Regions from separate parts of the Psychrobacillus sp. PGGUH221 genome, predicted to be linked through region 4. Evidence: riboswitches for the same ligand, from Rfam matches in the RefSeq annotation. Region 4 holds a riboswitch; each other region holds the start of a gene.
The links. Region 4 has a riboswitch for cyclic di-GMP ahead of PGC35_RS16930 (OmpL47-type beta-barrel domain-containing protein). Riboswitches for the same ligand answer to the same signal wherever they lie in the genome.
Positions count from the first base shown of each region.

Region 1 (6,057 bases), on a different contig from region 4:
CATTAGCAAGGACGAATATGAACGGTTTGAAGTATATGACATTTTGGAGAGCATGACAAGCGCATTTATAGCTATAGATGAAAATTGGAAATTTACTTATATTAATAAAGAAGGTGAAAAATTACTATTCACCTCTAGAGAGGAATTGCTAGGAGAAAATGTTTGGGAAAGGTATCCTGATGCTCTTAACACTTCTTTCGAAAAAAACTATACTAGAACGATGTATAAACGTGAAAAGACAAGTTTCGAGGAATACTATAAACCATTGGAGACTTGGTTTGAAATAAATGCTTATCCAAGAGATAATGGAGGAATTTCAATATACTTCACTAATATTAATGAGCAAAAAGCAAAAGAAGATAAATTATGGGATACCGCTCATCATGATTACTTAACAGGAATACCTAATCGACTTTTCCTGTATAAGGAATTAGAAAGAAAGATCGCAGATGCATCCCCTTTTGTTATATACTTTTTAGACTTAAATAATTTTAAAATTGTAAATGACGCATATGGGCATGACATTGGTGATTATTTTTTATTAGAGATTTCTAAACGCTTAAAACACGAACTTCCAAATAAATTTTTTCTTTCACGATTTGGTGGGGATGAATTTGTCCTTTATACTGAATATGTTGATGCCAAACAAATCCAAAGTGACGCATATCAAATTTTATCTGTCATTGAAAAGCCTATTAATATAGTTAATTTTCCACCTTTAAATACATCTGCTAGTTTAGGGGTTAGTGTATTTCCAAATGACGGAAGTTGTGTAGATTCTTTAATAACGGCAGCAGACACCGCAATGTATGAAGCAAAGAATATTAAGGGTGATCAATGGAAACGATACGAAAGCGAAATGTTGGAGTCTTTAAATAGAAGGCTTATTATTGAAAAAAGTTTGAAAGAGGCAATTTCAACACAAGCATTTTATACGGTTTTCCAGCCGCAAGTAGACATAATCAAAAATGAAATTGTAGGAATTGAAGTGTTATCTAGGTGGAACCATCCTGAACTTGGCTTTATTTCACCAGATGAATTCATTACTATTGCAGAAGAAACTGATCAAATCAGGATGCTAACAGAATATATAATTGATACCTGTTTATTAATATACAACAAATGGAAAAAAATAACAGGGTTTTCTGGTTTTATTTCATTTAATGTCTCGTCAAGTTTATTGGAAGAGCCTTCATTTATTTCGTTTTTATTATACCAGTTGGAAAAACACTCAATACCAAGAGAAATATTAGAAATTGAGATAACAGAAAATACACAGATTTTTTCTTCTTCTAGCATTCAAAATCATATGAATGATTTACGACGAGCTGGAATTGGAATAGCCATTGATGATTTTGGTGTAGGATACTCAAATCTTTCTTATATAACTAATTTGCCAATAACAAAATTAAAGATAGATAAATTTTTTATAAATTGTATAGGAAGAAGTACAAAAGGTGAAGCTACACTTAGGGCTATTATTGTGCTAGCTAATAATTTGGAAATAAACGTAATTGCAGAAGGGGTAGAAACTATTGAACAAAGAGACTATTTGAAAGAGAATCAATGCTCTTTTGTTCAAGGTTATCTTTATGATAAGCCCCTAAGCGACGGCCAATTTATGGCTCGTTTACAACAGTTCGGTATAAAATATTCCGTTTAACTATAAAATAAAACTATCTTAAGAAAGACAAGTACTTAATTTCTTTATTATTATTTTATATTCATCGGAAGTATTTTAGTGACATTTTGAAGAATAGCTTTCCTAATGGTGATTTTAAGAAGACTGCTTGATGAACGAAATCAAGTAGTCTTTTTGTTTATAATGAGACTTATCTGTTTGGAATACTTTAGACGATTTTGTAGGTGATAATTGGCTAACTAACTGTATTAAATAATTGAAGAATAATGAATTTAACCTCTAAAGTAAAAAAATCAGACTTGCACTGCTAGATTTTGACTTGCTTGACCAGTATTAATAATCTTATTAGCGATGGAATTTGTGAACAAAGATTAAATGATATATATTGAAGTACTAATGCGATTAGTTTTGTTTAGGGAGGACGTTTTAAAGGTAGTTTTTATCTTAAAAAGCTTAAATCTTCGCTAATGTAAATTCCAATATTAGTCTGTTTTGATTTTTGAACCACCAAGGTTAGGCCTAAAGGCCTAATTTTTGTTTTCTAGTATTAATTAAGTGTACCTAAAGATATATTTAATTTTGTATTGCTTTTTTAGTACATTTAGGTTATATATATAGAATAAAGAAGTACATAAGATATAAAATCTTATATTTTTCTTCGATAATAGAAAACTTGTCGAAAGGCAAGGACGCAAAGCCACGGGTCTAAGGTTTAATACTAAGATCGCCGGGTTGCCGAAAAGAATTGGTTTCTAAGATAAATTAGACTAATCAGACACTCTGATATAGTCTCTTTGAGTCCGCCCAATTTTTGGGGGGACTTTTTTATATATTAATTTAAAAAAGGAGGAAACAGTATGTTAACTGAGACAAGATCGCAAGCAATTATAGAAAGTTATGTACGTGGAATACTTGAGGAAATTGGGGAAAATCCAAATAGAGAAGGATTGTTAGATACACCTAAGCGTGTGTCTAAAATGTATAAGGAAGTATTTTCGGGTGTTGGTATCGATCCACGAACAGCATTAACAACTACTTTTGAAGGTGAGCAATATGATGGAATGATTGTAGTAAAAGATATTGATTATTACACGTTTTGTGAACATCACTTAATCCCTTTCTTTGGGAAAGTTCACATAGGTTATATGCCAAGTGAAAGAATTATTGGATTAAGTAAGTTTGCAAGATTAGTAGAATTAACAGCTCAACGTCCACAAGTGCAAGAAAGAATGACGCAACAAATTTCAAATGCAATATTTGATGTGTTGAATCCAAAAGGAGTCATTGTGAGTGTAGAAGGACAGCACTTATGTATGTGCGCACGTGGTGTCAAAAAGCCAGGTTCATCAACAGTTACTACTGTTAAACAGGGTGTATTTAAAGAAAATGACTCTCTTATAAGAGAGTTTGAAAGAAGTCTTGAATCTGGTCGACGATAGGGGGAAAGGGAAGGGTATGCGTTACTTATCAAGAAGAGTTGATTTTTCTGCTATGCACAGCTATGAAGTAGCAGAGTGGAGCAAGGAAAAAAACAAAGAAGTGTTTGGTCTTTGCAGTAACCCACACGGTCACGGTCATGACTATCAATTAGAAGTTATGGTGAAGGGCAATTTAAGCACACAATCAGGCATTGTAGTCAATACAGTTGATATTAAAGATATAGTTGGAAAAATCGTTGAAAGCGAACTAGATGGAAAATTTATCAATAAAGAAAATGCATACTTTCATAATAAAATACCTACCACGGAGAATATTGTGAATTATTTGTGGGAAACAATTTCACCGGTGTTAAAAGATTGTGAACTTCATAGATTACAGTTGCATGAGAATCCATTTTTATTTGCAACAAAGGAGGAAGGAAATATGGTCAGTTTGACTAGAAAATATCATTTCTGTGCAGCTCATCGACTACACAGCAATAAACTTACTAAGGAAGAGAACCTTAACATATTCGGGAAATGTAACAATCCCTTTGGGCATGGACATAATTATTATCTTGACGTGACCTTGAGTGGAGAACCTAATCCAATTACGGGTATGATTGTCGACTTAGCTAGATTAGATGATATTGTTGAAACTCAAGTACTAAATAAGTTAGATCATAAACATTTGAACCTTGATGTTGAAGAATTTAAAGATTTAAACCCAACCTCAGAAGTTGTTGTTCAGGTCATCTATGACATGCTTTCTCCTCATCTACCAAATTTGCAAAAAACAGGTTTGTGGGAAACAGAAAAGAATTTCTTTGAGTATGCTGGAAATGGAGACTCTAACTAAATGGAAACTCTGAAAAGTAAAGACAAGGTTGTCATGATAACCGGGGCAAGTAAAGGGATTGGTAGAGCAACTGCACAATTATTAGATGAATTGGGATACAAACTTGTTCTAGGTGCTAGAGATACATCTGTCTTAAATGAAGAATTCTCAAGAGAGGCTGTATTGAAGTTAAACGTAGATGTAAGAATTGAAGATTCAGTAAAGCGATTCGTACAACAAAGCATTGATAAATTTGGGAAAATTGATGTATTAATCAATGCTGCAGGACTTGGCGTATTTTCTAATATTGTAGATTCGCAAACTGAGGATTTCGATCAAATGATTGCAGTAAATCTAAGAGGAACATATTTGACTTGCAAATATGTTGCCAAAAATATGAGAAATAGTCAGGAAGGACAAATTCTTAACTTAGTATCTGTGGCAGGAACGACTGCGCTAGCAGGATGTGGTGGATACTCTGCTTCTAAGTTTGGTGTTTTAGGATTAACAAGAGTATTACAAGCTGAATTGAGACATGAAGGAATTCGATTAACATCGGTCATTCCTGGTGCAGTTAGTAGTTCTTTTTGGGATTCTATTGAACCAAAACCAGATTTTGCAGAGATGATTCCTGTCCAATCAATTGCTGAATATTTAGTTTTTTTAATAAATCAGCCAAAACAATCTTCAGTTGATGAAGTTACAATCATGCCACCAAACGGAATTTTATAATAGGAGGTACGGGGGGAATTGAAAAATTCAATTTCAAAATTTCTTCGCAAAGTCCCTAAACCAAACGATAGTTCTCTCCAAACGGTATACCCAAAACTTGAAGAATTTTCATCATTTGAGAATGTGAAAAAGAGCACAATTACAGGATGGATTGCCTACCAAATGGCTAAAAATCTAAGTGTGAATGAGGAGCAAATAGATCTTTTTTTCTTAAAACCATTTATTCAAAAAGATTACCAAGAACACATTGAGCCTGAAGCAGAAACTATCTTGCAATTAGCCCAATCTGCAACTTTATGGATTCAGAATGATTCATTAATAGAGGAAGAAATTAAACAATTAAATCTCTCCCCGGCATATACCAAAGTATTATCTCGTGTAATAAGGGAAGTGCAAACAGAGAAAGATTTACAGGAAAAAGCATACTCCGAATCAAAAGAGATATGGAATGTTTACCGAGATGTCATATATTCTGCTTCGCAAGGTCATTTCCTTTTGGTTGAAAAAACTGATCTTATTCGATATAAGTCTGGCAAACTCTTATGTGAAGCAGAAATTAAGCAAAGAGAAGATATCCCTTTAGCTAGAAACGCCGCAACAGAAGTTTTTGAACGGGTAAATCTAAAACCCTCAAAAATGATGAGTTATAAGTTAATCGTTTCTGAAGCTGTAACTAACGTGCTAAAGCATGCTGAATATGGAAAGCTACTTATTTACCAGGATGAAATAACAAGCACATTACGGGTTATTATTGAAGACACTGGTAAAGGATTTCCACTTAAAATCCTGCCTCAAACTACTTTAATGGCAGGATATTCAACAAAAAAATCAATGGGTCAAGGTTTTAATTTGATGTTAAAAATGGCGGATCAACTCGTTTTAGAAACTTCAACAAGTGGGTCTACCCTAATCCTGATATTAAAAGGAGAAAATGAGAATGTTGAAAACAAACTTGAACCAAGAAATGACCATACAAAAAACAATTATGACAGCCAGGTTATTTGATGGTTTTTGGGAGAGATGGATAGCTCATGGAATTGACCTTGAAGATATTAATAAAGGTAAAAATCAATTTTTTGAAATTGATGATTGGATAAATTATTTTCAACAATGTGCATTTTCATATGAGAATAAAGCCCTCCTTTCTCGTGCTAATTACCAGTTTATACAGGCAGAACAATATTATCGAAAGGCTGGTCTCTATTACAATCTCATGCAATGGATTTATCCGAATCGTTGTGAAGAAAAAATTGGATTTTACAAACAATCCATTGAATTTTTCAAAAAAGCTGATTATATATCCGATGTGCATACTAAAATAGTGAAAGTATCCGTAGAAGGCCATTATTGTGTTGGTAGAGTACGAATACCAACTTATTACAAAGGTTGTATGTTAATCATTAACCCTATTGACTCCAGTAAAGAAG
Region 1 is NZ_JAQMHQ010000003.1:286,573-292,629, forward strand. Features, by position in the region: gene PGC35_RS07310 (EAL domain-containing protein) at 1-1,663, shown strand, start outside; cyclic di-GMP riboswitch class I at 2,299-2,382, shown strand; gene folE (GTP cyclohydrolase I FolE) at 2,500-3,081, shown strand; gene PGC35_RS07320 (6-carboxytetrahydropterin synthase) at 3,098-3,919, shown strand; gene PGC35_RS07325 (SDR family oxidoreductase) at 3,920-4,630, shown strand; gene PGC35_RS07330 (ATP-binding protein) at 4,649-5,635, shown strand; gene PGC35_RS07335 (alpha/beta hydrolase family protein) at 5,568-6,057, shown strand, end outside.
Region 1: it holds a riboswitch for cyclic di-GMP, as region 4 does, so the genes downstream of both, folE (GTP cyclohydrolase I FolE) here and PGC35_RS16930 (OmpL47-type beta-barrel domain-containing protein) in region 4, are expected to answer to the same signal.

Region 2 (6,057 bases), on a different contig from region 4:
TCCGAATACGAATGACAGAGATTTAGTGGAGCTAGCAGGCTATCATGCATACCAAAAATACGAAGTTAATGATATCCTACAAGTTAATGGAAAAGAATTTTATGTTATTCATACACTTTACGATACATCCTCTGGGCTAGATGCATTAACCATTCAAAATTTTGAAACGAAAGAGCTATCCGTTGTATTTGTTGGGAGCGAACAACTTGACAAAGACTGGATTGGGACTAATACAAAGTTGTTAAGCGACGTTCCTCCCGCTCAAATTCAAGATGCAAAAGCTTATTTTCAGCATATGAACAATAAATATGGGGACATTTCTTCTGTCTCAGGAAATTCACTTGCTGGTGCTTTAACGAACGCTGTAGCCATCGAAAATCCTCAAGTAAAAGCCGTGACGTTAAATCCTGCAATACTTCCATCTGGTATGGTCGATCCTACCAAAGATTATACCAACATTACAAATTACTATAGTAAGTATGATTTTCTAACTGGTACAGAAGAGTCTATTGGAATGGGAGATCGAATTCCAGGCAATAAATACGGAATAAACAATGGAATACCAATGTTCTCAATGCTAGGGTCCAATCATACTGGCTACGTAGAAGCAGATACAGAAGGAAATTTTAAAATAGAAATAGGCATAAAAGGTGAGCCTGGACATGGATTTATTTACGTAGGAGCTGATGATCATATCGTAACTAGTATATGGACCGGTTCTCCTTTGTATAGCGGACAGACTGAAAAGATTCTAATAAACAAGGAAAATATGCTGTTGCTTTCCGATGGAATCAGGGATCATGTAAAAGGCCGTATCACTAATGTCAGAGATTATATCGGAAATTCTGTAAGCATAGTCTCGGATGAAAGTGCTCGATTTAATCAACGAGTTACGAGGCTGCAGGAAACTTTTCAATATATGTTTGAAGAGCTTGCTGGCGATCCGGTATTTAATGGTATTGCTAAAACAGGAATGACTATTAAAGAGTGCATAGATGAGCTTATATTACTTCTAGATTCAGCAGAGGCTAGGTGTAGAGTTCTGAATAGCATTTTAAACTCAAAGCCAGCAGAAATAATTGAATTTATCTTTTCGATTGATATAGATGTTGAAGGCCTCTTCGCTCCTGCAAAAGCATATTTACATCAGTTAAAAGTAGATGTTGATAACTTAGTGGCAAACGCACAGAACATTGTTCAGCATGATATTCCCAAGTTATTTGAAGGAGGGAAAGACCTCTTTGTAGATGCGGTTGTAGGGGAACTAAACGCTCACTCTAACATCGTCAATGAAAATAAGGATAAAGTATATAAACAATTAAATGCTTACGAGACTCAGGTTCATGACATAGCAATTTCTTTTCACAACAAAGACCGTAATTTGGCAAGTTCTATTCATTCAGGTTCTACTTTAGAAGATGGCGTAGATTCCGTGCAAAATACAGAAGTTTTTACGATTGAGTCTTCTTCCTATGTAGTAGTTGGAATGAAAATAAAAGAGATTCAAGTGGAGCTAGCCCATAATCATATGAATGCAATCGGAATATCCATATTAACTCCAATACTATTGGGCTTAGAAGCATTGCTATTTTTAATAGAAACTGCATTGTCAGGAATTATTATCGCAGTCAAGGCTGCTTTAAACGTCGGTTTGTATGGAAACCCTGTAAGCTTACTCATTAGTTTGTTCACTAATTACGAGGAAAGAGTTAGAAGAGCTGTTCAAAGTGCGTTAGAACCTCTTGAGGAGATGGAAGTAACTGTGGAAGGTCTCCGAAAAGGTTTTGGTAGAATGATTGCGAATCTTCCTGAAATGCTGAATAATTTTAAACCATATATCGATACAGCCATTTTTGAACCTGGGAAATATGAAAATGTACGACTATATAATGTCTCTGCTTTAGCCATACTAGATGAGATGGAACTTCTATTTAACGACATTATCTACCAATTATCTGACGAAAAAGCTAATGCAATTGAAGCTACATTAGAAATCTCACAGAACGTACTTGGAAATATACAGATTTTAAAAGAACAGGTACATCGTGTAACACTATAGATTATAATGACTGAAAATTTAGATATTATTATTAATAAAGAAAAAGACAAAGGGGATTTACTCCTCTTTGTCTTTTTTCCCGTTATTCGATTTTTCCTTGTCTTTATTCCCTTGTTGTTTAGCCTCGGCTTCTTGTTTCTTTGCTGCAGCCTTTGTAGCCTCTTCTTCAGCTTTCGCTGCTGCTTCTTTTTGTTTAGCCTCAGCTTTTGCTTTCGCTTCTTCAGCTTTAAGTGCGGCTTCATTTTGTTTAGCTTCTGCTTTTGCTGCTGCTTCTTTTTGTTTAGCTTCTACTTTCGCTACTGCTTCTTTTTGTTTAGCTTCTGCTTTTACTTTCTCTTCTTCAGCTTTTTTAGCTAATTCTTCAGCTTTTAATTTTGCTTCTTCCACTTTTTTAGCGGCCTCTTGTTTTTTCTCCTCCGCTTTCGAAGATGCATCTTGTACTTTTGGTGCAGCTGGTGTCTTAGTATCTGTAACTTTAGGTACCATAACCGCTGAAGCAGTTACTGGTTGTTCCGTAGATTCTTTTTGTACTTCATTTTCCTCTTCTAGAGGTATTTCTTCTTTTGAATCTGTTGTGTTTTCATCCGCAACAGCATCATCTGATTCTACTTCTTCTATCGGTTCCTCAGATTCAGTGGCTTCTTCCTCTGAAGTTTCTTCTTTCTCTTTTTCAAGCTTAGCTAGTTTTTTCTCTATCTTTTTAGCCAATCTTTCTTCCGCTTTTACAACATTTTTAGCAAGTGCTTCTTTAGCTTTTGTATTTTCTACTTTTTCTAATGCTGCTTGTAAAGCAAGAAGATTTGAAGAGAATTTTGCTTCTAAATCAGCATAAGCCGAATCTACTTCGGATTCTTCTCCCGTTGCATCATCTTCAACAGCTGGATCATCTTCATTAGCAACTTCATCCGGATTGTCTTGTTCTACACTTTCTTTATACTTAGCTAAAGCCTCGTCTTGTTGGTCAATCGCTAGTTGTAGTGTTTCAATTGCTTTCTCTTCATCACCTTGCTCAAATAATGCTGTCGCTTCTAGAATTCGCTCTTCCGCTAATGCGCTAAGCAATTCTGCTTCTTTCATGTCATCGAATGTGAAAGCCAATTGAACACTTTCTTGCAATGATTTAAGAAAATAGAAAAAATCACCGGGTAATAATGCAGGTTCTTCCGTATCATTTGTATCATCCGTAACTCCAGATTCCACTTCTGAGTCATTCTCTACTGTTGTCGTGGAATCATTCGTTTCTGCAAATGAAGGACTAACACCTACAAAAAACACAATGAAAGCAACAAACATAAATGCAAGCAGTGTTTTTTGCAAATTCCCTTTAAAATTAGACATAAAAAAACTCCTCTCTCCTATTAAAAATAGAAATACAAGGAAGAACTGTGAATTGAACTTTATTTCAAGTTTTCATCCATATTCTTCGGTAGTTCAGCCACCATAGCCGTTAGGCGTTAGGTCTGAAACTTTGCGTCTTCATCTTTCGACAAATTTGCCTTTTTCGGAATAAGTACCTACATCTAAATAATGCATGTCCCTATCAAGGATAATTATATATTACTAGATTATAGATATCTATCTATTTTTAACTAATTTTCCTGCGTACTTTCGGCTAGGAGAAAAGCACCCCCATTATTTGTGTGTTCACTAAAAAAGGTACGTTGTAAATGACAAATATGGGCTTAAATTGAGGGTTTCTTCGGTTGGGGAGCACCTAACTACATTTACTTTAACAATGATGTTGTTAGATAGAAGAAAGGTAATCAACGTGTCCAGACAAAAAGCGAGTATGTGAACGATTTCGTTCACATACTCGCTAAGAGATACCTCGAAGAGTTTTTCAGTTGCCCTCATAGGGTGCTTTTTTATACACGTAAGTGCAACTATGTTACTGTTCCATTAAGCTTGTGACAGATACACTTTGTTTATTTTCTGGTTCATCAAGGGAATGGATTGTCGCTTTTCCATTTTGTTTGTCTACATGTTCAATATAAATATTTTCACCGTTATAGGTTACATTAATCATATCAGGCGAAAAAACAATTTCTTCTGCGCGTTGTGCATTCATTGCTTCTACCTCCTTTTAAAATTCAATCGTTATTATATTTACCCGATCTTACTTATATATACTTAACAAATCAGCATTCACTTTGCCCTTTCTTTATTTCTTTAGAAACTTTCTTCAACGCTTTTTTAGATCCTCTTTCCATGTCATGTTGGAATTTCCGTTCTTTGTAACTTATAAATAAAGTACTGACATCATATCCTTCTGGATAAAGCTCTGTAGCTTTTACTTCAAGCTCTATTCTTTTTGCATTCACCTTTATAATTTCATTATTATAGAACACTAATACATTATTGAAATTGTCCTTTTTCTCATACACAATTCCCGAATCGTTCTGTTCCATTATTTTTACTCTGTCCCCTATTTCAAATTCATAAGTGTGCTCTTCCCTAGTTGTGATTTGTACCGGCTTTTTAACTTTATTGTCTCTTACCCGTTCTAAATCATAATTTTTATTTTCAATATAGTGCTGTGCTTTTTGCAATACCTTTTCACGTAAATTCATTTTCTTTGAAATCCAAAGCGCGTTACTATCTCCTGACTTACCTATTAAAAGCTTATACATCGGCTCTAACGCTTCACTGTTAAATTGCATTGCTGCATTTATGAAGTCACTATGAATTTCCGAATAGCGTTTTATTTCTCCGTAATGAGTGGTAGCCACTGTAATACACCCCATTTGATAAAATTCCTCCAGGATAGCAATGGCTAGTGCGGCTCCTTCATTCGGTTCGGTCCCACTTCCAATTTCATCAAAAAGTAGTAGCGTGTTATTCGTGGACGCACTCATAATCTCTGAGATATTTTTCATATGAGATGAAAAAGTACTAAGGGAGTTTTCAATGCTTTGATTGTCACCAATATCTACATAAAGATGATCAAACACTGCTATTTCTGTACCTTCATCGGCCGAAATATGAAATCCTGACATGACAGCTAATGTTAATATTCCAATCGTTTTCAAAACGACAGTTTTTCCACCAGCATTTGGTCCTGTAATAATTAGGCTACGATAACCTTTTCCTATCTCGAAATCTAACGGCACAATATTTCCAGACAAAAGCGGATGCTTACAATTCGTCAGTTTAATATATCCATGATTATTTAACCTCGGCTCGATTCCATCCATTCTTTTACTAAACTTCGCCTTCGCAAAAATCATGTCATACTGACCAATCAGTTCAATATTGATGTTTATTTGTCTATTTTCCTCTAAAACACTACCTGAAAGAGTCGCTAAAATTTGGTACTCCTCTATAGACTCCTCTGCTTTAAGCACAGCCAATTCTGCATTTAGTTTTGAAATTGCAGCAGGTTCAATAAACACCGTAGATCCTTTGGAAGACATTTCAACGATTGTACCAGCTACCTGATTTTTATAGGAAGCTTTTATAGGAATTGTAAAACGATCATCCTTTTTGCTTATAAAAAATTCTTGAATATACTCTTTATTAGTACTACTCTTCAAAAACTTATTTAACCTTTCTTCAATTTTATCTTCGACTTTATCTATTTGATTTCGAATTCGTTTCAATTCTTTACTCGCTTCCGAATCTACTCTATTCCCTTTTATAGAATAATTAATGTTTTCTTCGATATCTCTAAATTCCATCATGGAATGAGAATAAGAATGGAGAACTGGAGCAAAAAACTCCTTATCCAACATAAACTTCTTTATCGTTCTACATCCTCTCAAGAAGTCAGATATAGCAACTAACTCAGAAGGACTTAAAATCATTCCCTTTTCAAGCTTTTCCATTTGCAAGTTTATATTGGAAACACCTTTTAAGGGAAGATGACTTTCAGCATCCAATAGCTTTCTTGCCTCTGTCGTTTCATTTAACCTGTTTTGTACCACCTTAATATTCGTGCTTGGTTGAAGCTTATCAAGTAATTCCTTGCCTAAACTACTGACACAGTGTGATTTCACCAT
Region 2 is NZ_JAQMHQ010000011.1:95,968-102,024, forward strand. Features, by position in the region: gene PGC35_RS18455 (SA1320 family protein) at 1-2,059, shown strand, start outside; gene PGC35_RS18460 (DUF5667 domain-containing protein) at 2,117-3,397, opposite strand; cyclic di-GMP riboswitch class I at 3,482-3,566, opposite strand; gene PGC35_RS18465 (small acid-soluble spore protein H) at 3,948-4,127, opposite strand; gene PGC35_RS18470 (endonuclease MutS2) at 4,198-6,057, opposite strand, start outside.
Region 2: it holds a riboswitch for cyclic di-GMP, as region 4 does, so the genes downstream of both, PGC35_RS18460 (DUF5667 domain-containing protein) here and PGC35_RS16930 (OmpL47-type beta-barrel domain-containing protein) in region 4, are expected to answer to the same signal.

Region 3 (6,057 bases), on a different contig from region 4:
TAAAGATTATGCAAAGCACAGTCGATCCTTTAAAAGAAACGAACTGGTTAAGGTTATTTGTTAGGAACAATAACAAGAATAGAAGTCCCTTAAGACATCTGTTGTATCTTCAATTTCTTGGTGTCAGTGTGGATAAGTTTTTTTGTGAGGATAGAGTTGAGGGAAAGAAAACTACTGATATAAAGCATCTTCCGCTCTTTGAAATCGAGGAGATGAGAGAAAAATGGTTGATTTTATTGAAAGAAAACCCAGAGGCAAATCGAAGTCAACTGAAAACGAAGGGAAAAGGATTACATACGTGGATATTTAGACACGATCGGGAATGGTATGAAAAAGTTACACCGAGAGTTAAAACCAGTATGCGAAAAACAAATGATTCAGAATGGGAGGAACGTGATAAGGAATGTTTGAAACTCGCTAAACAAGCAGTAGAACGAATAATGAATGAACAAGGTAAGCCAATTAGAGTAACCCCTTTAAGTATCAGAAGGACAGTAGGGGAAAGAAGTTGGTTTAATAATGAAAGGTTGAAAGAAACACATCAATTTATGCGAGAAGCAAAAGAAGAAATAAATGAATTCCGCATTAGAAAAATTAAATGGGCAATTGATGAATTGAATAAATGCAATGAAAGAATTACGGCATATAAGATCCAAAGATTTGTGGGTTTTGGTGGAGAACAAAGAGAAGTAAGGATATTAATTGATAAGGTATTAAAGGAACATTATTAAAAAGTGAAGGTCATGAAGAATTGTCTTTTAAGAAATTGCCAATTTTTCATGGCCTTATTTTATTGAGTTCTTATTAAATATACTGAGTCAGAAAAATTTTTATATCTAATTGTCAGAGTTTCTACCTTTCACAATCACCATGAATTAGCTATTCATAAAACTTTAAAATTTCACCAGGGAGAAGAATATCATCTATTACAAGAGGAACAGCAATTATATGTAATATTATAATCCACTGTTTAACAGTCTTTTGTTTTACTTGTGCCAATACATTGAAATCTTACATATTCTCTATTTACCTCAACAAATAAACGAAACCTATGTTACCAACTCCAACGTAGCAATAATAAACACAGGCTCAATTTACCCAGTTTTTTACCTTAAACCCCGAATTTCATATAAAAAGAAATTAGTTAAAATAAAACACGTTTGAGTATTTTACTCAAGCGTGTTTTCGTGTTATTTATCTTTATCAAATAAACTTAGAAATACGTCAACGACTTCAGGGTCGAATTGTGTACTCTTATTTTTACGAATTTCGTTTAGAGTATATTCAATATCAAGTTCTTTCTCTCTATATACACGTTTAGAAGTCATGGCATCAAACGTATCAGCAACAGCAACAATTCGAGCAACTAATGGTATTTGATTACCTTGTAATCCAGTTGGATAACCTTTCCCGTCAAAACGCTCGTGGTGATAAAGTACAATATCTAAAACTCCATTATTATGAAAACTTTCAACGTGCTTTATGATGTCATACCCAATCTTTGGGTGTGTCTTGATGAGCTCATATTCATCATTCGTTAGCTTTCCAGGTTTGGTAAGTATGTTCTCAGGAATACCAATTTTTCCGATATCGTGTAGAAGCCCTCCTATGTGAATGATATTGCATAAATCTTTCGACAGCTTCATCTTTTCAGCTATTTCTACAGCGTATCTTGCAACGTTTTCGGAATGATGTAGTGTATAAGTATCTCTTGAATCTAAAGCGTTCGCAAGGGCTTTTGTCAACTCTAAATTATCTTCTTTCACTTTTTGAACATTCTTCATTAATCCAACTGATATAAAGGTAATTAAAAGATAGTTAAGTATATAAATGATAAAACTCAAGAAATTATCTGTCGCATCTGGTATAAGGAAAAATCTACAGGAAACGACTATAATGGTAAAAAAGATTAAAAACCAAGTAGATTTGTTATAAAAACCAATACCTAAAAATAGAACTGAAAAAATATAAAGTATAAAAAAATGACTTCCATTTTGAAGAAAAAAACTGTTTAATATCACACTTCCTATTAAAAGAATAAAAAAACCATAGCGAAAGTATAAAGGATGACTCAACCATTTATTAAATATATTTACCATGAATCCTCTAAGTCTCCTAACAAAGTATTTACTATTGAAACTAAATTATGAAAATAGGGTTTAACTACAAAGTCTTTTGCTCCGATTATTAGTGTTTCTTTAATTATGGATTGCTGTCCTCCTAATGCAGTACACATAACAACTTTTGCATGTGGGTCTATTTTTATTATTTCTTTTAGTGCATCAATTCCATTAAGCAATGGCATTGTAATATCCATTATTACAATATCTGGTGAATGTATCTTGTACATATCAATTGCTTGTAAACCGTTATCTGCTTCAATTATTTCATTAAAGTTGGCTTCATTTAAAATCTTTTTTAAATAACTCCTCATAAAACGAGAATCATCTACAAGTAGAATGTTCAATATAAACAACCTTTCACTAAATTTAGGCAAATTAGGAAAGATAAATATTAAATAATACAGGAAGTATTCCTGGCAACCAGGCTACCATGACGACTATGCGTTTTAGGCCCTTGGCTTTGCGTCTTTTACTTTCGTAAAATTTGCCCTTGTTTATATTAACATATCAAACAATGTCGAGAAATAGCGAAATTTGTAAATAAATAATAGTGTAGCTAATCTTCTTGTTGAAGCTCCTTTTGTTGAACTTAAAGATCTAATAAAGGAGGGTGGTTGAAGAAGTATTTACACATTGGAAGAATAAGTACGAATTTAAAGATATTCAATTCTGATTAGCTTTTAATGACATATTTTTGGCATTATTCAAGATATTCTTGCTAATAGTAGGTTATAAATAATAAATATGGTAAAATACTAATATTATAATCGTTTTATTTGAATATTCGTAATAAGGTCTTTAGGATCAAAAAGGTAAGGAGTTTATTCCATGAAGAAGCATATAGATAATGATATTTTTTACCGCTCTTTATTTGAGCATAACCCAGATATAGTGCTTTATTTAGATAGAGAAAGTGTTATTGCTAAAGCAAATCAAAATCTCTCAAAAGTGATAGGTTATTCGGTTGAGGAATTTTCGGTTACACCATTTTCCAAGTATTTACTGAAGAATGAACAGGATAATTATCAGAAAAATTTCTTAGAAGTCCTTAACGGAGAACCAAGAAGTATGGAATCTTTCTTTATACATAACAACGGGATGAGCATTCCGATTCATATTAAACTGATTCCTGCGATTGTAGGGGGTAAAGTAACTGGTGCTTTCGGAATTATAAAAGATAAATCTGAAGCTCAAAAAATTGAAAATAGTTTAATGGAGTCGGAGACGAAATTTAGAGCTATTGTGGAAGAAGCATTGGTAGGTGTCTATATCTTAATGGATAACAATCTTCTATATGGTAATCCATACTATCATCAACTACTCGGAACTAAGTACCCTGACGGCAAGTTCAATATTACTAATTATGTCCATCCTGAAGATAGAGATGAACTCCAATCCGACTTTGATTCGTTAAAAGAAGGAGAAGAAGGAATAAGACATTATTGTCGTGTAATTCGTAAAGATGGATCTGAGATAAGAGTCGAAGCACATTCCAAATTAATTTATATAGATAGAGATCCAATAATTTTGGGTACAATTATAGATATTACAGAGAGAGAAGAAACTTGGCAGAAGATCAACTTTCTTGCATACTATGACCAATTGACAGAGTTACCAAATCGAAAATCCTTTGAAGAAACCTTGGAAAAGGAATTAGTAATTGCTAAAACGTTAAATCAGAAGTTGGCAATTATGTATCTTGATTTGGATAGATTTAAATATACAAATGATACACTCGGTCATCGTGTTGGAGATGAGTTATTGAAAGCTATTTCTAAACGCCTTCAGATAGTACTGGGAGATAAACATCAACTGTTTAGGATAAGCGGTGATGAGTTTGCAATCATTTCTCCTAATTGTATAAACATCAGCACGGCAATTGAAATAGCAAATCAAATTATTAGTTCAATGGAAGAACAATTTGTCATTGGTCAATTTAAACTTTTTATGACGACAAGCATTGGAATCAGTCTTTATCCGACTGATGGTGAGGATTCAATTTCTCTCATGAAAAAAGCAGATACAGCACTAAATATCGCAAAAGGAGAAGGGAAAAATACATTCAAAGTTTTTTCTTCCACAATGGATATCCGAACATTTAGAACTTTTAAGTTAGGATCTGACATTCGTTTAGCACTTGAAGAGGATCAATTAGAGTATTACTTTCAGCCAAAGGTAAGCACAGAGAATAATAAAATAATAGGAGCTGAAGCGTTAATAAGATGGAATCATCCAGAATGGGGAATACTATCACCAAACGAGTTTCTTCCGATTATTGAAGAAAATGGGTTAATAGCTGAAGTGGGCATTAAAATGAATTTGAAGGTAGCCAAACAAATCAAAGCTTGGCAAGAAATGGGCTTACCGCAAATTCCCATTTCGGTGAATTTATCAGCAAAACGATTTTTGGATAAAAACCTTGTAAGTAATTTTCAGGAGATTTTAGCCGAGACAAAACTCGATCCTGAGTTTATAGAAATAGAAATTACGGAGACTTCTATGTTAGAAAATGAGAAAATTGTGTTGACGACACTAAATGATCTCATTAGAACGGGAATAACTATTTCCTTAGATGACTTTGGTACAGGATACTCTTCACTTTCTTACCTAACCAAGTTTAAAAAATATATCAATACTTTAAAAATTGATCGTTCTTTTATAACCCGCTTAAATTCCGATGAAGAGAATGAATCTAACTTGATAACTCAAACCATGATTAAACTTGCAGAAAGCTTGAAGATGAACGTTGTAGCCGAAGGAGTCGAAACTTATGAACAATATCATCTTTTAGAGCAAATGGGATGTAAGATTGTTCAGGGATATTTATTTTCAAAGCCTCTACCAGCTACTGAATTTGAAGAATTATTAAAAATTGGGACAATTGATTTACCTAATGTTCCTAAATTAGATAATCGAACATTAGAGGAAAAAAGAAAGTTTTTTAGAGTGCCTCTTCATTTTCCGCTCAGTGGCTCAATGACTCTTACAAGAATCAATGGTCGGACAGTGGATGTAGGAAAAACGATAATATTAATTGAAGATATTGGAATTGGTGGGCTTCGCTTTTTAACAGATTTAAAACTTACGGTTAATCCTAATATCATTTTTGAATTAGAGACTTACTTATTTGGAGAGACTATAAAACTACTTGGCTCTATTGTCTGGATGAGCGAAATAAAACCTGATATTTATCAATATGGCTTAGAATATGCCATTGATGAAAGCGAACGTGCTGAAATTACACCAATTTTAAATAAGCTTGTTATAAAGCTTCGCAAAGCCCCTTTAGTCCCTGACTGTAGTTTTGTAACTGAGGATCGTTATACTTATATAAAAAAATTACGTACATAATACTACAGGGGATAAACCATAGGTATAAGGTAGTAGGTTGTGGGCCAGTTAATATTCCAAACGAAAACAAAATTGATTTAGCTGATAAACTAAAAGATATCTATGGTGGAGATTATATTGATCACCCTCGATTTGCAAAATTAGCAGAAAAGAATAATATTACGATGAAAGATTTTTTAAATGGTGAAGCAGAGTCAACTGCCTTTGAAGAAAAGAAGTATGTTCAAATTCATCATTCATCATTACGTAAAGTAAACATGATGAATTCAATCTTAGAGAAGGTATAAGATAAAAGCTTAAAGACAAATTCTAAATGGTATAAAATTTATGGTTTGACACCACAAGGTATCTTTGAAGCTTTAAGGGAAAATTGGTTATACAATTTAATTACCATGATTATCGGGGCGACACTATTGGATTTTATAGGTTAGATTTTAAAAAAAATTTTTAAAACGATGCGTTGTTGAAAAACGCTTAACAGTATGGTGCTTCTCTATTAAATTACTGTTCTTTACAAAGAATCTCTAACTTGATGAATGAGCTTTGAAATTCTTCTCCAAGCTCATTTTTCTATACAAAATCA
Region 3 is NZ_JAQMHQ010000008.1:113,296-119,352, forward strand. Features, by position in the region: gene PGC35_RS14450 (TnsD family Tn7-like transposition protein) at 1-731, shown strand, start outside; gene PGC35_RS14455 (HD-GYP domain-containing protein) at 1,191-2,099, opposite strand; gene PGC35_RS14460 (response regulator) at 2,093-2,470, opposite strand; cyclic di-GMP riboswitch class I at 2,536-2,622, opposite strand; gene PGC35_RS14465 (EAL domain-containing protein) at 2,952-5,474, shown strand; gene PGC35_RS14470 (hypothetical protein) at 5,639-5,761, shown strand.
Region 3: it holds a riboswitch for cyclic di-GMP, as region 4 does, so the genes downstream of both, PGC35_RS14460 (response regulator) here and PGC35_RS16930 (OmpL47-type beta-barrel domain-containing protein) in region 4, are expected to answer to the same signal.

Region 4 (6,057 bases):
CAAAATTCGGTTCACATAATCAAGGGTCTCCTGACTTTCGCTAGCAGGTACAACCGTAAATTCATGCTTATATTTGTTCATAAAGTAACGGGCCTCGTTCGCACGTAAACCAGCAAGCGCTTCTACTACAGGTGAAGACTCTAAATCAACCGTAGACACATTTTTAAAATCAACTATATAGGACATTTCCCAACCCTCCATTTATCTTTTTTTAACAACAGGAATCTACATTTCACCAAAAAGTCCAACCCTCTTTATAGTTTGCGGCTCTTCGGACGTAGCGCCCATGAAGCGATATTGAGTGCAGCGTATGAAAGAGGAAGGATAACATGAAACCCGTATTCACCATAATCGTTAGCAAAAGCATGAGACAAAGCCGCACCAGTCATTAAAAAGAAGAGACCAGCGTGAGCCCATTTTTTAAGTCTAGGAAAGCGTGGCACGACGATAGCGATGACTCCAAGTATTTTCCAAGTCCCAAGAATATTCGTGATGTATAATGGGTAACCAATATTCGTCACTAACGTAATGTTTCCCCCAATTGCATCAGTTGCCCGATACCACTTAACGTAATCGATCCTGCGAGTAGTAATGTGACTGACCAATATGCAATCAATTTTCCATTGAGCTGGGTTTCTAACTTCTCGGTTGTTTCCGCACCAATAACCTTACTCATTTGATCCCTCCTAATCATTGTTTTAAGTGAAAATTTATTAAACGTTACAAATTTTCCGAATAATCAACTCCTAAATAGACACCTCCCTTTATTTCCTAACAACAGGAATCCACATTTCACCAAATACTAAGCCGTTTCGCTGCCCCATCACAACAGCTGTATTTGGGCCACCAACATAGGCAACATTATTTGCTTCTGGCAAGGCTTCTCCAAAGGCAATGCCAGTAAGTTTGTTACTCAACTCTTCATCTGTATTCGCTTCCCCTTTAACAACGAGGTATTCTCCCTTAGGAAATTGGATAACTCTAGTTGCTTCTGGTAATGTTCCCTCTGTCATGACACCAGCATAATGCATCATCTTGTTATTCACGGCTTCGTTAACGACGAAAATGTATTCATTTGTGGCTAGGGCTTTTAACGTGTCAAGCCGTCCATCTTGTTTGACTGACTGCCAAAAGTCTGACTTTTCCTTGTTTATGCCAGCATAGTCTGTGTAATCGCTCGTAAGCTCAGTTCCCAAACCTAAAACGATAAAGCTGTCTTTTTCTTCTAAAGTATAATTCGCCATTTTCAAAACCTTCCTCTTTTTTAAAATTTATCAAATGATTTGTCTTTTCACTTGATGAGTTTATAATAGTCTTTAATAGTGTCAAAAAATGATACTGTTTAGGAGGTCCAGATGAAAAAAGTTGAACGGATTAATATCATCATGCGGTATATCAACAACCGATCCCACTTTACAATTTCTGAGATCATGCAAGAATTTAACATCTCTCGTTCAACCGCTATTAGAGATATCAGAGAAATTGAAGCCATGGGGATGCCCCTTGTTGCTGAAGTTGGAAGGGATGGGGGGTATTTTGTCATGAACAATTCTGTCCTGCCCACTGTCCGCTTCACCGATAATGAGATTAAAGCTCTCTTTATTGCCTTTATGGCCACAAGAAATCAACAACTCCCTTATCTAAAGAGCCGTCAGTCTTTAGCTGAAAAATTACTAGGCCTCATTTCAGAAAACCAGCAAGATGACCTCGTTCTTTTAAATCAAATCTTGCTTTTTGAAGGAACTAACCCTAATAATCCCGACCTACTTGATCTGTCAGACCTCCCCCATCCTATTTTAGAAAAACTTATCCAAATCCTTCTTTTGGATCGCTATTTATTGATTACTATCGAAGAAGAGAAGATAGTAAAGATTTATCCAATTTATCTCTTGCACCTTTATCGTGAAAAAAGCCTTTGGCTGATTGAAGGATTTGACTTAAAGGAAGAGAATAGGGAGATTTTTCCTGTCGACAATCTCACCAATGTCGAGCCATACCCTACGAAAAAAAGATTAAGTAAGAAAAATATTTTAGAAAAACTAAGTAAGCAGGAAGAAGTAATCAACCTTGTCCTTGAACTTGGTCCAAAGGCAATTGCCCAGTTCAAAAAATACCATCCTTTAAAAGTTTCAATTTCCTATACAAATCCTTACCAAACCACAGCCATTCTAAAGACTTTTATCAATGTTAATAATTCAGGAGAATTGACAGAAATAACAAATTGGCTGCTTTTCCTGGGTGAGGATATCAAGGTCAGGGAAGTGCCAGAAGAAGTCTTAGAAGGTTTACATGAGAGAGTATGTTTATTCTGCCTTTAAGCAATGCGGTTAAAAGCCAAATAATTTTGAGCTTGGCCAATTGCAGTGCCTCTCAATTTTGCACACAATGGGGAGATATATACTTCTGATTAGTGTAAATACTTTGATAGGTTAATAGCATTTTTATCAGTACTGTTCTTTATTTAATTTCTAGTAAAATCATTTTAACAAAAAAGGTAAAAACCTCATTTAGATGCGTTACGGTGAACCTTATCATAAATAGAGGATGTTTTAGCCCCGAACTAGTGGGGTGAACCATATCCAAGTTAATTAGATATTAGAATAGAGACAAACCCTAAAAAAGTATAGGTGAAATGAACCCAAAAAGTTAGACACTTTATTTGTAAGGATTGAGTTCGGTATTGTACCGGACTTAATCCTTTTAATTTTTCCTTAATTTGTTTGTGACTGTAGTATTCAATATATTGTTCAAGTTCTCGCTTTAAGTGTTCCATGTTTTCAAACTCTTGTAAGTAAAGCAATTCTGATTTTAAGAAACCGAAGAAGTTTTCAATTACTGCACTATCGAGGCAGTTTCCTTTACGAGACGTACTTTGTGTAGTGCCATGTTCTTTTAATGCGTGAGCGTCTTTATTCATTTGATAGTGCCACCCTTGATCAGAGTGAAGTACTGGGGCACCTTCTTCGGATAAGTGAGTGAAGGATTGTTCTAACATCTTTGAAACAAATGGATAAATAGGGCGTTTTTCAACGTTATACGCAATAATTTCTACGGTAAACAAATCAAGTACAGGTGATAGATAAAGTTTCTCACCAAATAAATGGAATTCCGTCACATCCGTTACCGATCTTTCGTTTGGTTTTGGCACAACGAAATCACGTTTTAAAATATTTGTCGCAATCTTACCGACGTTTTCTTTGTATGAGCTTTTGACGTCGGGAAAATGGTTCATTTATGCTCCGGAACTATGAGTGAAATTAAAGGTGTGGTTCTTTCGTTCTATACATGCTACTTAATTGTAAAAAACGCAGATCCATCTTTATAGGAATTTAGACATATGCAAGTGTGGCTATTTTAATACTATAGTTAAGTATAGATAGGTATAAAAGCAGTTTCACGTATGTAGCTAAGGTATTATGATAGCCTTGTAACATATAAAATAATCAAGTGAAAAAGGCAAACCACGAGAAATCGTGTGACGCAAAGCCAAGGGCCTGGACCACGCTAAGTGCTATGTGGATGGCAGCCGGTTACCGCAAGGATTCAGAGTCCTTTTATTATGAGCCTTGTTAAGAGGCTTATTTTTATGCGCGTTATTCCTTATTCACTACTGAAAGGTAGGGTAAAGAACATGGGTAAAAGTTTATCAAGTAAAATTTCAGCATTACTAGCATTGGTGTTAGTTTTGCAAGTTTTCCTGTTTCCAATGAAAAATGTTTTGGGAGCAACAGATAACAACCTTCTGCCGCCAAGTAACCTTGCGTACCAACATATCACACCAGATGATGTGAAGCTTACTTGGAGTGCGATAGTTAATGCTACAGGCTATAAAATATATGAAATTACAGAAGGTCAATTAACACCACGTGGTACAGTTACTACGAACAGTTATACGATTAATGACCTACCAGAAGGATCGTATACATATGTCGTTTCAACGTTAAGTGCGAACGGAGAATCTGGTCCTTGTGCACCGATTACGGTGAACGTTGCTTATCCAACGATGACAGCTCCAACACTTTCTTACACTTTACAAAATGCAAACGACATTAACTTGAGCTGGACGACTTCTCAGTATGTAGAAGGATATAAAGTGTACCAAATTGGACCAAATGGAGAGCAAACATTAGTTACTACAGTAACAGGTAAAACGTATACGATTTCAAATGCTCCTGAAGGGAATTTCACGTACTCAGTTTCTTCATTTAACTCTAAATATGGAGAGTCGCCAATTTCTAATACTGTGGACGTAACAATTCATCATCCAGAAATGGCAGCTCCAACGAATTTGACGTATACAATTGCAAACGTTAATGACGTAACACTGAAATGGACTGCTTCTTTACACGCAACAGGTTATAACGTATATCAAATTGTTGATGGGCAAAAAATATTAAAAAGTACTGTAACAGGAACGAGTGTTACATATACGAATACTCCTGGTGGGGAATACGTATATGAAGTTCATTCTCTAAATAGTCGTTTTGGTGAATCGGCAGAAGGAAGTCAAGTAACAGTGAATGTAGGATTGGTAACGATGCTTCCTCCAACAAACTTAACGTACACAATTGCAAATCTTAATGATGTTACGTTAAAATGGAACGCTGCTGCAAATGCGACAAGCTATAAAATTTATCAAATTATTGATGGGCAAAAAGTATTAAAAAGTACAGTAACAGGAACGAGTGTTACATACACAAAATTACCTGCTGGAGATTATGAGTATGTAGTGCATTCTGTAAGTAGCCGTTTTGGTGAATCGGCAGATGGAAGCCAAGTAAAGGTGAACATCGGAGAAGTTGCGATGATGCCGCCAAGCAATGTTACGTATTCAATTGCGAATGGAAACGACATTGTTTTAAAATGGGACGCTGCTACGAATGCGACAAGCTATAAAATATATCAAATTATCGATGGAAAAAAAGTATTAAAGAGTACAGTAACGACAACAGCTGTTACGTATGCAAACTCTTCAGCAGGAGACTATGCTTATGAAATTTACTCTGTAAGTAGTCGTTTTGGTGAGTCGGCAGAAGGAAGTTTAATTTCTGTAAAGGTAGAGCCTGTTGTAATGGCAGCTCCAACGAATCCGACATATACAGCAGCTAACATTAATGATGTTACATTAAACTGGGATGCTGTACCGTATGCCACAAGCTATAAAGTGTATCAAGTTATTGATGGACAAAAAGTATTAAAAAGTACAGTAAATAATACAAAAGCAACGTTTACGTATTTACCAGTAGGTGATTACAAATATGAAATTCATGCTTTCTCTAGCCGTTTCGGAGAATCAGCGGAAAATGCGAAAGTTTCTTTCGAGATTAAGTTCCCACAAATGAGTCCACCGGCAAACTTAACGTATGTTATTAAAAATACTACTGATTTCACTTTAAGTTGGGATGCTGCAGAAAACGCGACAAGCTATAACGTGTATCAAATTATTGATGGACAAAAAGTGTTGAAAAACACTGTTACAGGAACAACTATTAGCTATACAAAGATGGCACCAGGTGAATACACGTATGAAGTACATTCTGTAAGTAACCGTTTTGGAGAATCAGTAGAAGGTAGTACAGTTTCTTTAACATTAAATGGCGTAGATTTACCTGCACCAACAAGTTTAGCGTATACAATTCTTAATGGAAATGACATTAAGTTGACGTGGACAGCTGTTACAGGTGCATCGAGCTATAAAATTTACGAAATTGTCGATGGTCAAAGAATTTTAAAGAGCACGTTAACAGGAACGGCTGTGACTTATACGAACCAATCAGAAGGCGATCACAAATATGTTGTGACATCTTTCTCGTCATTGTTTGGTGAGTCATCAACTGCATCAGAAATTACAGTTCCTTTACAGTTCCCGAATATGGATGCACCAAGTTCTTTAACATTTAAAATTGTTAATGGAAATGACGTTTCTTTAACTTGGGGAGCAGTTCAATATGCAACAAGCTATAAAGTGTATAAAATTATTGATGGACAAAAAGTACTGAAAAATACAGTAACAAATTTATCAACTACGTTGTCTAATGTATCATACGGGGAGCATGT
Region 4 is NZ_JAQMHQ010000010.1:45,880-51,936, forward strand. Features, by position in the region: gene PGC35_RS16905 (hypothetical protein) at 1-186, opposite strand, end outside; partial or broken gene PGC35_RS16910 (DoxX family protein) at 255-676, opposite strand; gene PGC35_RS16915 (GyrI-like domain-containing protein) at 765-1,244, opposite strand; gene PGC35_RS16920 (helix-turn-helix transcriptional regulator) at 1,356-2,318, shown strand; partial or broken gene PGC35_RS16925 (IS3 family transposase) at 2,663-3,205, opposite strand; cyclic di-GMP riboswitch class I at 3,446-3,538, shown strand; gene PGC35_RS16930 (OmpL47-type beta-barrel domain-containing protein) at 3,632-6,057, shown strand, end outside.